DNA from 4 places in the Streptomyces sp. NPDC031210 genome. Region 3 is predicted to be linked to each of the others. Evidence: riboswitches for the same ligand, from Rfam matches in the RefSeq annotation. Region 3 holds a riboswitch; each other region holds the start of a gene.
The links. Region 3 has a riboswitch for cobalamin ahead of cobN (cobaltochelatase subunit CobN). Riboswitches for the same ligand answer to the same signal wherever they lie in the genome.
Positions count from the first base shown of each region.

Region 1: another riboswitch for cobalamin. It lies ahead of ACZ45Z_RS21660 (cobalamin biosynthesis protein); the one in region 3 lies ahead of cobN (cobaltochelatase subunit CobN).
Region 2: another riboswitch for cobalamin. It lies ahead of ACZ45Z_RS06935 (prenyltransferase/squalene oxidase repeat-containing protein); the one in region 3 lies ahead of cobN (cobaltochelatase subunit CobN).
Region 4: another riboswitch for cobalamin. It lies ahead of metE (5-methyltetrahydropteroyltriglutamate--homocysteine S-methyltransferase); the one in region 3 lies ahead of cobN (cobaltochelatase subunit CobN).

Region 1 is NZ_JBVIHH010000011.1:248,501-251,932, forward strand. Features, by position in the region: gene ACZ45Z_RS21655 (cobyric acid synthase) at 1-636, opposite strand, end outside; gene ACZ45Z_RS21660 (cobalamin biosynthesis protein) at 633-1,724, opposite strand; cobalamin riboswitch at 1,835-2,055, opposite strand; gene ACZ45Z_RS21665 (hypothetical protein) at 2,217-2,696, shown strand; gene ACZ45Z_RS21670 (caspase family protein) at 2,702-3,432, shown strand, end outside.
Region 2 is NZ_JBVIHH010000002.1:724,581-728,012, forward strand. Features, by position in the region: gene ACZ45Z_RS06930 (SCO2322 family protein) at 1-336, opposite strand, end outside; gene ACZ45Z_RS06935 (prenyltransferase/squalene oxidase repeat-containing protein) at 336-1,640, opposite strand; cobalamin riboswitch at 1,889-2,015, opposite strand; gene ACZ45Z_RS06940 (MBL fold metallo-hydrolase) at 2,153-3,241, opposite strand.
Region 3 is NZ_JBVIHH010000015.1:90,075-93,506, forward strand. Features, by position in the region: gene cobN (cobaltochelatase subunit CobN) at 1-2,301, opposite strand, end outside; cobalamin riboswitch at 2,342-2,466, opposite strand; gene ACZ45Z_RS25660 (cobalamin biosynthesis protein CobG) at 2,525-3,432, shown strand, end outside.
Region 4 is NZ_JBVIHH010000012.1:207,473-210,904, forward strand. Features, by position in the region: gene metE (5-methyltetrahydropteroyltriglutamate--homocysteine S-methyltransferase) at 1-1,803, opposite strand, end outside; cobalamin riboswitch at 1,961-2,177, opposite strand; gene ACZ45Z_RS22750 (COG4315 family predicted lipoprotein) at 2,333-2,884, shown strand; gene ACZ45Z_RS22755 (cupredoxin domain-containing protein) at 2,923-3,432, shown strand, end outside.

The DNA.
Region 1 (3,432 bases), on a different contig from region 3:
TTCCGACAGCAGCGCCGTGGTGCCGAAGAACGAGGCGAAGACCCCGCCGCGGTCGATGTCGCCGACCACGACGACGGGCAGCCGCGCGGCCCGCGCGATCCCCATGTTGACGATGTCGGTACGCCGCAGATTGATCTCCGCCGGGCTGCCCGCGCCCTCGCAGATCACCGCGTCGTGGGTGCGCCGCAGCTCCGCCAGGCAGTCCGTGACGGTGCCCAGCAACTGCTCGCGCCGGCCCGCGTAGAGCGTCCGGCCGCCCGCCGTGCCACCCTCGCTCCCGGCGTGCCCGAAATAGCCCTGGGCGCTCAGCTCGCCCACCGGCTTGCCCAGCAGCACCACCTGACTGCTGCGGTCGCTGCCCGGCTTGAGCAGGACCGGGTTCATCAGGGCGGTCGGCTCCACGCGCGCCGCGGCCGCCTGCATCGCCTGGGCCCGTCCGATCTCCGCGCCCTCGCGCGTCACGAACGAGTTCAGCGACATGTTCTGGGCCTTGAACGGCGCCACGCGGACACCCTGCCGGGCCAGCCAGCGGCAGATGCCCGCGGTGACCACGCTCTTGCCCGCGTCGGACGTCGTACCGGCCACCAGCAGGCCACCGCCGACGCCCCCACCGGGCGCCCGGAACGCTCTGTTCACCAGGTCCTCCTCATGAGCCGGGACGGTCGGCCGGTCGTGCCCCGTGCCGTGAACCGGGCGGCCAGGCGCGCCGCCGGTCCCACCGCGCGCCCCGCCGTACGCGCCGCGTCCGCCGCCCGCCGCCGCGCCGCCGCCGAGCGCGCCGCGCCCACCGCCAGCCGCCCCGCGACGGTCGTCGCCAGCGCCAGCGCGCTGACCCGGCGCGAGAGCCGGACCGCCCGCTCGATGTCGGCGACCGCGACCGGCGGCGCGCCGCCGTTGAGCACCGGCCGGTGCTCGACCCGCCCGCCGTACGCCAGCGTGCCGCCCAGCCGGATGCCCAGGGCGCCCGCGAACGACGCCTCCACCGGGCCCGCGTTGGGGCTCGGGTGCGCGCCGCCGTCGGCCCGCCAGGCCCGCAGCGCGCCGCGCCGGTCGTCGGCCGCCAGCACCGTCAGCGCGGCGGTCAGCCGGGAGCCGGGCCAGCCCGCCACGTCGTCCAGCCGGGCCGCGGCCCAGCCGAACCGGCGGTAGCGCGGCGACTTGTGGCCCACCATGGCGTCCAGGGTGTTCACGGCCCGGAACGCCACCAGTCCGGGTACGCCGCCCAGCGCGCCCCACACCAGCGCGCCCACGACCGCGTCCGAGGTGTTCTCCGCGACCGACTCGACCACCGCCCGGGCCATCTGCGGCCCGTCCAGCGCCTGCGGGTCGCGTCCGCACAAATGGGGCAGCCGCTCCCGGGCCACCTCCAGGTCACCGGCCGTCAGGGCGCCGCCGACGGCCCGCGCCTCGCGGCCGAGCGAGGTGCCGCCCAGCACCGCCCAGACGGTCGCCGCGGTCAGGGCGACCCCGGCGGTGCGACAGGTGGGGGAGGCACCGCGTACGGCGCGGTCGGCCAGCGCGGCGGCGGCGGCCGCGCCCCCCGCGCACACCAGGGCGTGGGCCGTACCGTAACCGCGGTGATCGCGCCACAGCCCGCGCTCCACGGCGCCCGCCGCCCGGCCGAACGCGGCGACCGGATGCCCGCGCCGGGGATCGGCCGCGATCAGGTCGCCGAGAAAGCCGAGGGCCGCGCCGCACGCGTACGTGACGTGTTCGGCACGCATCCGATCAGACCGCCGTCAGCCCTCGAAGGGATGCTGCGACGGCGCTCAGGGTGGCTCTCGAACTGCTGCCGGGCATGGCGGTATGTCCTCACTCAGGGTCCGCGCCCTGGCTCGACGTGACGGCGACGAGAGTCTCCTGGCTCCCCGGATCGGCGTTTCCCCCGGCCTTCCAGTCCGTACGCACGCGACCTGACGGGCGTGCGCGAGGCGGGCCGTGACCTTCTGTGGAGGAACGCTCCCCGGTGACAGTGGCGGGACCGCGCCGGATTCTCACCGGACTTCCTCATCTGTCGCCGAATGGCTCCGGCAGTCCACCACGGCCCGCGAATGCCCGTCAACTTCCCGCTTGACCTGCGACGCTGCCGTCCGGCACGGGTTGTGGCGCACGCCACAGCGTGGTCCGTACGTCACGGACGGTTGCCCGCGCACCTGATTCCACGTCACTATCTGGGGGCACGGCGGGCGATGATGCCGCCGGAAGGGGGCCGGGGGATGCCGCACAGCGCTGACCGTCAAGAGATCCGCATCCGGATCACGGGTACGCACAATCCGCACCAGGACATCGAAGACCTCAAGGCGTGGCTGGAGCGCGAGCCCTGGCTGAGCGACCAGCCGCACGACTGGGCCCTGCGGCCGCGCCCGGCCGGCCAGGACGCCGGCCCGGACGAACCGGACCTCGGCGACATGGCCGTGGGGGTGGACGACCTGGTCCTCGTCATCGTCGGCGCGTTCGCCGCCGAACTCGCCAAGGGCCTGGGCATCGCCCTGCGGGAGTGGCTGCGCCGGCGCAAGGACGAACGCGCGGCGGGCGAGGAGCCCGCCGTGGCCGTCGGCGGCGATGACGGTCTGACCGCCCTCGACGAGGGGCCCGTGGGCACCGATCCCGCCGGGCCCGGACCCGGCAGCCCCGACCCCGGCACCTCCGATCCCGGCAGGCCCGCGAACGAGGGTGGCAGCACCCGCGAGGGCTGAGCCGGATGTCCGAATACGACGCACGGGGCAAGACCAACCGGGCGCTGCTGATCTGTGTCAGCGACTACCGCAACCTGCCCGCCCTGCCCGCGGTGGAGGACAACGCCGAGGAGCTCAAACGCGTCCTGGTCGACCCCGCCACCGACCTGTTCACCGAGGACGAGGTCGTCATCTGCCGGCCCCAGGAGCCGTGGGAGGTCGAGCAGGCGCTGGACGCCGTCGCCGGCGAGGCGCGCGGCCTGCTGCTGGTGTACTTCTCCGGCCACGGGCTGGTCGGCCGCGACGGCGGCGACCTGCAACTGCTGGTCGGCGCCTCGGAGACCCGGCAGCGCCACAAGACCGTCTCCTGGCAGGGCATGGTGCTGTCCTACCTCGACAACGCGCGCGCCGACCGGATCGTGATCGTCCTGGAGTGCTGCTACTCCGGAAACGCCGACGAGACCTTCCACTCCCGCCGCAAACCCATGTCGCTGCTGATGGCCGCCCAGCCCAACCGCCGCATCTTCAGCGGCGACGAACCGGCCGGCGGCAGCCTCTTCACCCGCGCCGCCGTGGAAATCCTGGAAACCGGCATACCGGGCAAGCAGTTCGTCACCTTCGAGGACCTCGTCCGCGCGCTGCGCGAACGGCTCGCCCACGAGCGGACCCCCATGGGCGACGTGTGGGAGCCGCGCTCCGCCAAGCAGAACACCGTCGACGACGTCGTCCTCTCCTTCGCCACGCCCGGCACCCGGCC
Region 2 (3,432 bases), on a different contig from region 3:
GTCCGCCGCGGTGCCGAAGTCGATGACGACCCCGACGCGCTTGCTGCCGCCCTTGGCGGGCGTGCCGTGGCACACCGCGGCGAAGGCGGCGTCCGGCCGGGGTGTGGCCGCCGCGGCGGAGTCGGCGCTGACGGCGAACCGGAACCCCTCGACGGCCCCGTCGGCCGGCCGCACGGTGGCCGGGCCCTCGGTGGCGTACGCCCACGAGCCGCCCTTGCTGTGCCAGAACGACCAGTAGCGGTATTCCTGCGCCTGCGCGGGCGCGGCGCCCAGGCCGCAGACCGTGCCGGCCAGCAGCAGGGCGCCGGCGACCGAGGAACGCCTCAACAGCCTCATCAGAGCGCGTTCTTCTTCTTGCGGCCGCTCAGCAGGAAGCCGACTCCCGCACCGGCGGCGAGCCCGACACCGACGATCCACCAGACGCCGCCGCCCCCGTCGTCCTTCGTGCCGGACCCGGCGTCCTTCCCCGGCGTGGCGGACGGCCGCGCGCCGCCGGCCGGCTCGGGGCCGGTGGCGTTGAGCGCGGCGACCAGGTCGGTGCCGCCGAAGGAGCGCGGGTCGGTGCCGGTGGCATGGGCGGCGAGGACCAACTGCGCGTACGCGGCGGGGCCGCTCTTCTTCGCCCAGTCCGCGGAGTTCTTCTCCAGCCACTTCAGCGGCTGCCGGGCGGCGGCGCCGTGCGAGCCGGCGGCCAGTGCCACGACGGCGTCGGCGGTGTTGCCGACGTCGGGCTGGTCCTCGGCGCCCGGCATCGCCGACATCAGGTGGTGGCCGTTCTTGTCGAGCTGCGCGACGAGGTAGGCGTCGGCGCCCGCCGCGGCCCGCTCCGGCCCGCCCGCCCCGGGCTTCGTCTTTCCGCCGTCCTCGCAGGCGAGCGGCTCGACGGGCTTCTTCGCGTCCTCGCCGGCCGGTTCGACGACGAAGCCGGCGCCCCGGGCGCCGAGCGCGGCCGCGGCGGTGGCGTCGGCGTTGGGGACCAGGGCGCCGTCCTTGGGCTGGAAGGCGAACGCGCCCCGTTCGGCCTTCTTCGCGTCGCACCCCAACTGGAAGGCCGGCAGCGCGTCGTACGGCGTCCGGCCGCCCTTCGCGGACTTCACCGACTCCGGCTTCACGCGGGCCGAGACCAGCGCCCCGATGACGACGGACGTGGAGTTGGCGTCGCTGGGCGAGCCCGGCAGCGAACTCCAGCCGCCGTCGTCGTTCTGTACGGACTTCAGCCAGGTCACGGCCTTCCGCACGCTGTCGGCGTGCCCGCCGAGCGCGGCCAGCGCCTGGACGGCGGCGGCCGTCTGGTTGGTGTCCCGCATGGTTTTGGCGTCGCACTTTGCGGCCGGGTCGGCGCGGAACGCGGTGAACGAACCGTCGGCGCACTGCTGGCCGGTGAGCCAGTCGACGGCCGACGCCGCGGGCCGCACGCCGAGGGTGTCCTGGGCGAGCAGGGCGAGGGACTGGCGCCACACCCCGTCGAACTCGGGGGACTGCGTGCCGTACAGGCCGTCGGGCAGCTTCTTCGGGGAGGGGGCGGCGGCGGGCGCGGCGGAGTCGGCGAACGCGGCGGGGGCGGCGGCCGCGCCCAGCACGGCCGCGGTGGCCAGTGCCGTGGCGGTGCGGCGGGCCAGGACGGCGAAGGAATGGGCCATGGGGGCCATGGGAGCCACGGGGGCCATCGGTGGGTGCCTCTCGGGTCGGTTCGCAGCGGTGGTACGCAGCCGCGCTCGGCCGGCCGTCCGCGCGCCGATCGGTTGATCCGCGCCGGTGGCACCGGGCTCGACTCCGTATTCCTCGACGGTGCCGCGACCGGCCGCCCGCGGGGGCGGGTGGTCCGGTGGCGGGAGCCTTGGTCGTGCCCGGACGGGCGCTCCGGCTGCGGCGGCCGTGCGGGCCGCGAGCGGGTCGCGGTGCGCGGGCGGGCCGTCCTCACGGTTGCGGGTCAGCGCCGGATTTCCACCGGCTTCCCCCGATCGGGCACGAATGAAGTTGTCCCGCACACCTTAACCGGCGGCCCGCCGGGACTCGCTCGCACGTACGGGGCCGGGCCTCGGGGGCGGCCTGGGGCACCTGCGACCAGCCGCCAACCATGCCCGCCCCCTGCCCGCCGCCGCGCCCTGCCCGCCACCGCCCCCTGCCCGCCGCCGCGCCCACCGCCGCCGCGTCACCCCAAGGGGACCGCCAGATAGGTCGCGGGGTCGGAGCCCGGGACGCGCTCCGCCCGGCCGAGTTTCACCAGGCGGCGCAGGTGCGCCTCGGCTTCGGAGACGGCGATGGTGCGGGAGCCGTAGGGGATCTGGTCCCAGGGGCGGTTCCACTCCATGGCGACGGCGAGCTGCCACGGCGTGAGCGGTTCGCGGAGCAGTGCTCTCAGTGCGGACAACCGCTCTTCATGGTGAGCGATGAGCTCTCTTACGCGCCGGTCCGCTCCGGTGAACGCGTGCTGATGGGCGGGCAGAACCTCGGCCGGGGCGAGCCGCCCGATCCGTTCCAGGGAGTCGAGATAGTCACCCAAGGGATCGGTAGCGCCCCCCGAGCTCTCGACGTCGTTCGAGCAGGCGGCACCCCCCTCACCGTCCGGGTCCTCGTACAGACCGATGTGCGGGCTGATGCCGGGCAGGAGGTGGTCGCCGGAGAAGAGCCGCCCGGAACCCGGCCCCCGCAGCGCCGGATGCTCCTCCTCCAGATGCAGGCACACATGGCCCGGGGTGTGGCCCGGGGTCCAGATGGCGCGCAGCCGGCGTCCGGGCAGGTCGAGAAGCTCGCCGGGGCCGATCTCGCGGTCCGGCAGCGCGGGCGGACGCGCGGGCAGGGCCTCGGCGCGACCCCGGGCGCGCGCCGCGCGGAGCGGCGCCAGATGCTCCTCCGGCGCGCCGGCCGCCGTGAGTTTGGCGATCAGGAACTCCAGCCACCGCCCCGGCTCCGCCTCGCGGGTGCGGCGCACCATGGCCGTATCGGCGGCGTGCATCGCGATCCAGGCGCCGGACGCCTCCCGGACCTTCCCGGACAGGCCGTGGTGATCGGGGTGGTGGTGGGTGATCAGGACGCCGTGCAGGTCGGCGAGGGCGAACCCGCAGGCGGTGACACCCGCGGCGAGGGTGTCCCAGGAGTCCGGGTCGTCCCAGCCGGTGTCGATGAGCACCGGACCGCGGTCGGTCTCCAGGAGGTGGACGAGGGTGTGGCCGAGCGGATTGTCCGGGATGGGGACGGCGATGCTCCACACCCCGCCCTTGTGGTCGGTCACCTGTGTCATCCCGGTCCCCTCTCGGTGTGGCATGCCCGCTCACTATAACTAGAACCGGTTTCATTACGGCCTGAAGTGGACGGGTGGGAAAGGAAGTTGGCGGGCAGGGCTGGGCAGGGGGCCGGGGGGCGCATCGGGCCGGGCCGCGCGGCGGCGGTGATTCGGTGCGCGCCGTGGACTCCTCCCACCGCACCTGGTAT
Region 3 (3,432 bases):
CGCGTCGGGGACCCGGTCGGCGACCCGCGGCGCGGCGGCCGGGTCCCAGCCGGCGTCCTCCATCGCCTGGACGAGGGCGCGGGCGCGCTCCTCGGTGTCGTCGGCGGTGGTGCGGGTGGCGGCGGACTCGTCCAGGCCGAGCGCCTCGCGCAGACCCGGCAGCGCGGTGGTGCCGCCCCAGATCTGCCGGGCGCGCAGGATCGCCAGGACCAGGTTGACCCGGGCCGGGCCCTCGGGCGCGCCGCCCAGGACGTGCAGCCCGTCACGGATCTGGGCGTCCTTGACCTCGCACAGCCAGCCGTCGACGTGCAGCAGGAAGTCGTCGAAGCCGTCGTCGTCGGGGCGGTCCTCAAGCCCCAGGTCGTGGTCGAGCTTGGCGGCCTGGATCAGCGTCCAGATCTGGGCGCGGATGGCGGGCAGCTTGGCCGGGTCCATGGCGGAGATCGCCGCGTACTCGTCGAGGAGTTGCTCCAGGCGCGCGATGTCGCCGTAGGACTCGGCGCGGGCCATCGGCGGGACGAGGTGGTCGACGAGGGTGGCGTGCACGCGGCGCTTGGCCTGGGTGCCCTCGCCCGGGTCGTTGACCAGGAACGGGTAGATCAGGGGGAGGTCGCCGAGCGCGGCGTCCGGGCCGCAGGCGGCGGACAGGCCCGCGTTCTTGCCGGGCAGCCACTCCAGGTTGCCGTGCTTGCCGAGGTGGACCATCGCGTCCGCGCCGAAGCCGCCGTCCTCCTGGGAGGCGGCGATCCAGCGGTAGGCGGCCAAGTAGTGGTGCGACGGCGGCAGATCGGGGTCGTGGTAGATCGCGATCGGGTTCTCGCCGAAGCCGCGCGGCGGCTGGATGAGGATCAGCAGATTGCCGCGGCGCAGGGCCGCGAGGACGATGTCGCCCTCGGGGTCGCGGCCGGGCTCGCCCACGTGGCTGCGGTCGAGGAACATCTCGCCGGGCGGCGGGCCCCAGTGCTCCTCGACGGCCGAGCGGAGCTCCTCGGGCAGCGTCGCGTACCAGCGCTTGTAGTCGGCGGCCGGGATACGGACCGGGTTGCGGCTGAGCTGCTCCTCGGTGAGCCACTCCTGGTCGTGGCCGCCGGCTTCGATGAGGGCGTAGATCAGCTCGTCGCCGTCGCCGGAGGCGAGGCCGGGCACCTCCTCGGCGCCGAAGTCGTAGCCGTCCGCCCGCAGCCGGCGCAGGAGCGCGACGGCGCTGGCCGGGGTGTCCAGGCCGACGGCGTTGCCGATGCGGGAGTGCTTGGTGGGGTAGGCGGACAGGACGAGCGCGAGGCGCTTGTCGGGCGCCGGGATGTGGCGCAGGCGGGCGTGGCGTACGGCGATGCCGGCCACGCGGGCGGCCCGCTCGGGGTCGGCGGCGTAGACCGGCAGGCCGTCCTCGTCGACCTCCTTGAAGGAGAACGGGACGGTGATCAGGCGGCCGTCGAACTCGGGGACGGCGATCTGGGAGGCGGCGTCCAGCGGGGACAGCCCCTCGTCGTTCTCCTCCCAGGAGGCGCGCGAGCCGGTCAGGCACAGCGCCTGGAGGATCGGCACGTCCAGGGCGGCCAGCGCGCCGGCGTCCCAGGACTCGTCGTCGCCGCCGGCGGAGGCCGCGGCGGGCTTGGTGCCGCCGGCGGCCAGGACGGTGGTGACGATGGCGTCGGCCGGCCGCAGCGCGTCGATCAGCTCCGGCTCGGGGGCGCGCAGCGAGGCGACGAACAGCGGCAGCGGGCGGCCGCCGGCGGCCTCGATCTGGGTGCACAGCGCGTCGATGAAGGCGGTGTTGCCGCTCATGTGGTGGGCGCGGTAGTAGAGCACGGCGATGAGCGGGCGGACGGCCGGGCCGGGGGTGACGCTCGCGTCCGCGGCGGCCGGGCGCTCCAGCTCTCCCCAGGTGGGGGCGGGCGCGGGCGGGTCGAAGCCGTGGCCGGTCAGCAGCACCGTGTCGGACAGGAAGCGGGCGAGCTGGTCGAGGTTGGCGGGGCCGCCGTGCGCGAGGTAGGCGTGCGCCTCGGCCGCGGTGCCGACGGGGACCGTGGACTGCTCCATGAGCTGGGCGTCGGGGGCCTGTTCACCGGTCAGGACGATCACCGGCCGGTGCTGGTCCTCGGCGAGCAGCAGGTCCAGGCCCTCCTGCCAGGCGCGGATGCCGCCCAGGAGGCGTACGACGACGAGGTCGGTGCCGTCCAGGAGGGCCGGCAGCTCGGCGAGGTCGAGGCGGGCGGGGTTGGCGAGCCGGTAGGGCACGGGGCCGGCGGCAGCGCGGGCGCTGAGCAGGTCGGTGTCGGAGGTCGACAACAGCAGAAGCATGCGGGCGCAGGCCTTCCTCGGGGTGTCCGCGCCCCGGGTGGTCGGATGGACGGCGGGAGTTCCTGGCTCGCCCGGCGGTGGCCGGATTCACAGTGGCGGGACCGCGCCGGATTCTCACCGGGCTTCCTCCCTAGGGCCCTGGGACCCTGTGCCGTCTGCATAGTAGATCCTGGCCGGTATCGGGCGGGCGGCCCCCTGGAAGGTCGTGGGTATGCTCGCCGCCATGCCGCCCACCTCGCCGAAACCCCCGGGCCCGGGGACCTCCCCCGTACGGGACCGCGGCGACGCCTGCCCCGGTGCGCTGCGGCTGCACCGGGCCGACGACGGCGCCCTGGCACGACTGCGCGTCCCCCTGGGGTTTCTGACGCCGCATCAGCTCTCGGTGCTGGCCGACGCGGCCGACCGGCTCGGCGACGGCCATCTCGGCATCACCTCGCGCGGCAACATCGAGCTGCGCGGCCTCGGCGACGACTGCGGCGGCGAACTGGCTCGGTTGTGGCGGGAGGCCGGCCTGCTGCCCTCCGAGCGGCACGAGCGGGTCCGCAACATGGTCGTCTCACCGCTGACGGGCCTGGACCAAGTGGGCCGCGCGGACGTGCGGTTGTGGGCCGCGCGGCTCGATGCGCTGCTGTGCGCCGAGGAGTGGACGACGGCGTTGTCGGGCCGGTTCCTGTTCGCCGTGGACGACGGGCGCGGGGACGTGGCGGGGCTCGGCGCCGATGTGACCTTGCTCGCAGCAGCGGACGGGCGGGCGCTGGTAGGCGTCGGGGCCCGGGTGGTGTGCCGGGTGGCCGCGGCCGACGCGCCGCGGGCCGCGCTCGCCGCCGCGGAGGCGTTCCTGGCGGCCGCGCGGGAGGCGGGCACCGGCGCCTGGCGCGTGCGGGAGCTGCCCGATGGGCAGGACGTGGACGTGACGGGACATCTGGGGCGGCGGGGGATCGCCTGCGTACCGGTGACGGGGGCGGCGGACGGGTCGGACGGGTCTCTCGTGACGGACGGGCCGGACGGGCCGGACGGGCCGGTCAAGTCGAACAGGCTCCTCCTGACGGGCAAGCCGCCGCGGCCCGGGATCGTCGGCACCGGTGCCGTCTCGGTCGTCGCGCCGCTCGGCCGGGTGACCACGGCGCAGTT
Region 4 (3,432 bases), on a different contig from region 3:
GCGCAGCGCCAGCGCCACCTGGCGGGCGGTCTCGGCCGGCGGCTGGTCGTCGCGGACGAAGGACCAGGCGAGCATGGTGACCGGGCCGGTGAGCATGCCCTTGACCGGCCGGTCGGTGAGCGACTGGGCGTAGCGGGTCCAGCGCACCGTCATCGGCTCGGGCCGCGAGATGTCCCCGGCCAGGATCGGCGGCCGGACGTAGCGGGTGCCGTAGGACTGCACCCAGCCGTGCTGGGTGGCGAGGTAGCCGGTCAGCCGCTCGGCGAAGAACTGGACCATGTCATTGCGTTCGGGCTCGCCGTGGACCAGCACGTCGAGGCCGGCCTTCTCCTGGAAGGCGATGACCTCCCGGATCTCCGCCGCGACGCGCTCCTCGTAGGCGGCGGCGGAGATCCGTCCGGCCCGCAGGGCGGCGCGGGCCGTACGCAGGCCGGTGGTCTGCGGAAAGGAGCCGATGGTCGTCGTCGGCAGGACGGGCAGGCGCAGGTGGGCGCGCTGCGCCGCGGACCGCTCGGCGTACGGCTGCGCGCGGCGGCAGTCGGCGTCCGTGACGGCCGCGGCACGGGCCCGCACCACCGGGTCGCGGGTGAGCGCGGAGCCGGCCCGGGAGGCCAAGTCGGCCCGGTTGGCGCTCAGTTCGGCCGTGATGGCGCCGGTTCCCTGGTGCAGGCCGCGTGCCAGCGTGACGATCTCCGCGGTCTTCTGCCGGGCGAAGGCGAGCCAGCGGGCGACCTGCGGATCGATATCGCGCTCCGCGGTGACGTCCAGCGGGACGTGCAGCAAGGAGCACGAGGACGCCACGTCGACCCGGTCGGCGAGCCCCAGCAGGGTCCCGAGCGTGGCCAGCGACCGTTCGAAGTCGTTGATCCACACATTGCGGCCGTCGACGACCCCCGCGACCAGACGCTTGCCGGGCAGCCCGCCGACCGCCGCCAGCTCACCGAGGTTGGCGGCGGCGGGACCGGTGAAGTCGAGCGCGAGACCGTCGACGGGCGCCTTGGCCAGCACCGGCAGGGCGTCACCGAGGCGGTCGAAGTACGCGGCGACCAGCAGCTTCGGCCGGTCGGTGAGCGCGCCCAGGTCGCGGTAGGCGCGGGCCGCGGCGTTCAGTTCGGCGGGGGAGCGGTCCTGTACCAGCGCCGGTTCGTCCAACTGGACCCAGCTTGCGCCGGCGGCCCGCAGATCGGCGAGGACCTCGGCGTAGACCGGCAGCAGGCGGTCGAGCAGGGTCAGCGGTTCGAAGTCCGCCGCGACGCCGGGCGCCGGCTTGGCCAGCAGCAGATAGGTGACCGGGCCGACCAGGACCGGACGGCCCTCAAGGCCCAGCGCGACGGCTTCCCGCAGCTCGTCCACCTGCTTGCGGGAGTCCGCCGCGAACACCGTGTCCGGGCCCAACTCCGGTACCAGGTAGTGGTAGTTGGTGTTGAACCACTTGGTCATCTCCAGCGGCGCCACGTCCTGCGTGCCCCGGGCCATGGCGAAGTAGCCGTCCAGCGGGTCGGCGGCCACCGCCGCGCGGTGCCGGGCGGGGATCGCGCCCAGCATGACGCTGGTGTCCAGGACGTGGTCGTAGTACGAGAAGTCGCCCGTCGGCACCTCCCGGATGCCGGCCGCGGCCAGCTCCCGCCAGTTGCCGCGGCGCAGCGCGGCGGCGGTGTCCCGCAGGGCGCCGGCGTCGACACGGCCCTGCCAGTACCCCTCGACGGCCTTCTTCAGTTCCCGGTTCGGGCCCTGGCGCGGATAGCCGTGCACGGTGGGCCGGGCGGCGGCGGCCGCGGAGCCGGTGGTCGAGTCGGTGATCACGTAACTCTCCTTCGCGAGCGTGTCTCCTCCAGACCCCGGGACGGGTCGAGGGCGCGAAGGACGGCGAAGTGGGCGGAGCGTGGGAGTGTGCGCCCGCGCCCGCCACCTGAGACGTCCACCGACCCGCCCTCGAGGTCACCGGGATCTCCGTACGCGATCGCGCGCACGGACGCTGGCAGGTCTTCGGACTCGCGGGCACGTCTGCCGGGGCAGACATCTACTGGCCGTCGCTTCCCGGACCCGGTCGGGCCCAGTGCGTATGACGGCGGTCGTTCCCACTCACCGCTGCGGGGCAGTCCCGGATTCCCACCGGGTTCCCTCTTACGACGCGCCTGCCTGGCGGGCAGGGCGAACCAGTCGCCCGGTCAGCCTAAGCCCTGCCGTGGGTGAGCAGGCGCCGGATACGCCGAACGTCCGCGCCCGGATGGCCGGGTGGCGGTAGCCGGTGTCTAGTGGGGTGGGCGGCACGTCGGTCGGCCGCGCGCGCCGCCGCAGGGGCGGGGCGGACGGAACCGAAGGAGTGTCAAGGATGCGCAACAGCGCCAAGGGGGCCGTCATCGCGGTCACGGCCCTCGTCGCCGCGGGGATGGCCGGATGCTCGGACGACGGCGGTACGAGCAAGCCCTCCCCGTCCGCCGGCCGCACGAGCCCGGGCGCCTCGCCGTCGGGCTCTCCCTCGCCCGGCGAGGGAACCGTCGCCTCCCGCGCCGGGCGGCTCGGCCAGATCCTCGTCGACGGCCAGGGCCGCACCCTCTACCTCTTCGAGGCCGACAAGGCCGGCAAGTCCACCTGCTCGGGCGGCTGCGCCCAAGCCTGGCCACCGGCGACCGTCACCGGTACCCCGAAGGCCGGCGGCGGCGTCAAGAGCGCGCTGCTGGGCACGACGACCCGCGAGGGCGGCACGAAGGAAATCACCTACAACGGCCATCCCCTCTACTACTTCCAGGGCGACAAGCAGCCCGGCGACACCAACGGCCAGGGACTCGACCAGTTCGGCGCCAAGTGGTTCGTCCTCGACGAGGCCGGCAACAAGATCGAGAAGTCCGCCGAGGACAGCTCCACCGGGGGCGGCGGCTACTGACCACCCCGCGGGACCCCACCAGACACCACGGAGAGACCATGCCGCTCCCGCGCAGCCGGCCCCGGCGCGACACCCACCGCCCGGACCGTACGCACCGCCCGGACCCCCGCCCCCGTACCCGGCTCGCCGCGCTGGCCGCCGTCGTGTGCCTGGCCGCCCTCGCCGCCTGCTCCGACAGCGGCGGCGGGGCCGGTGCCACCGCGACGCCCTCCGGGTCGCCCACCGAGACGCCCTCCGGGTCGCCCACCGCCAACCCCTCCGGGTCGCCCACCGAGACCCCGGAGGGGAGGCAGCGGATCACCATCAAGGACTTCCGCTTCACCCCCGCGACCGTCACCGTGCGCCCCGGCGCGAAGATCACCGTCGTCAACGAGGACTCCGCCCCGCACACCCTGACGGCCGGCGGCGGCAAACCCTTCGACACCGGCCGCATCGGCCCGGACGCGACCGCCACCTTCACCGCCCCCACCGAACCCGGGGCGTACGCCTACCTCTGCTCGATCCACCCCTCCATGAAGGGCACGCTCACCGTCCGCCGGCCGTCGAGC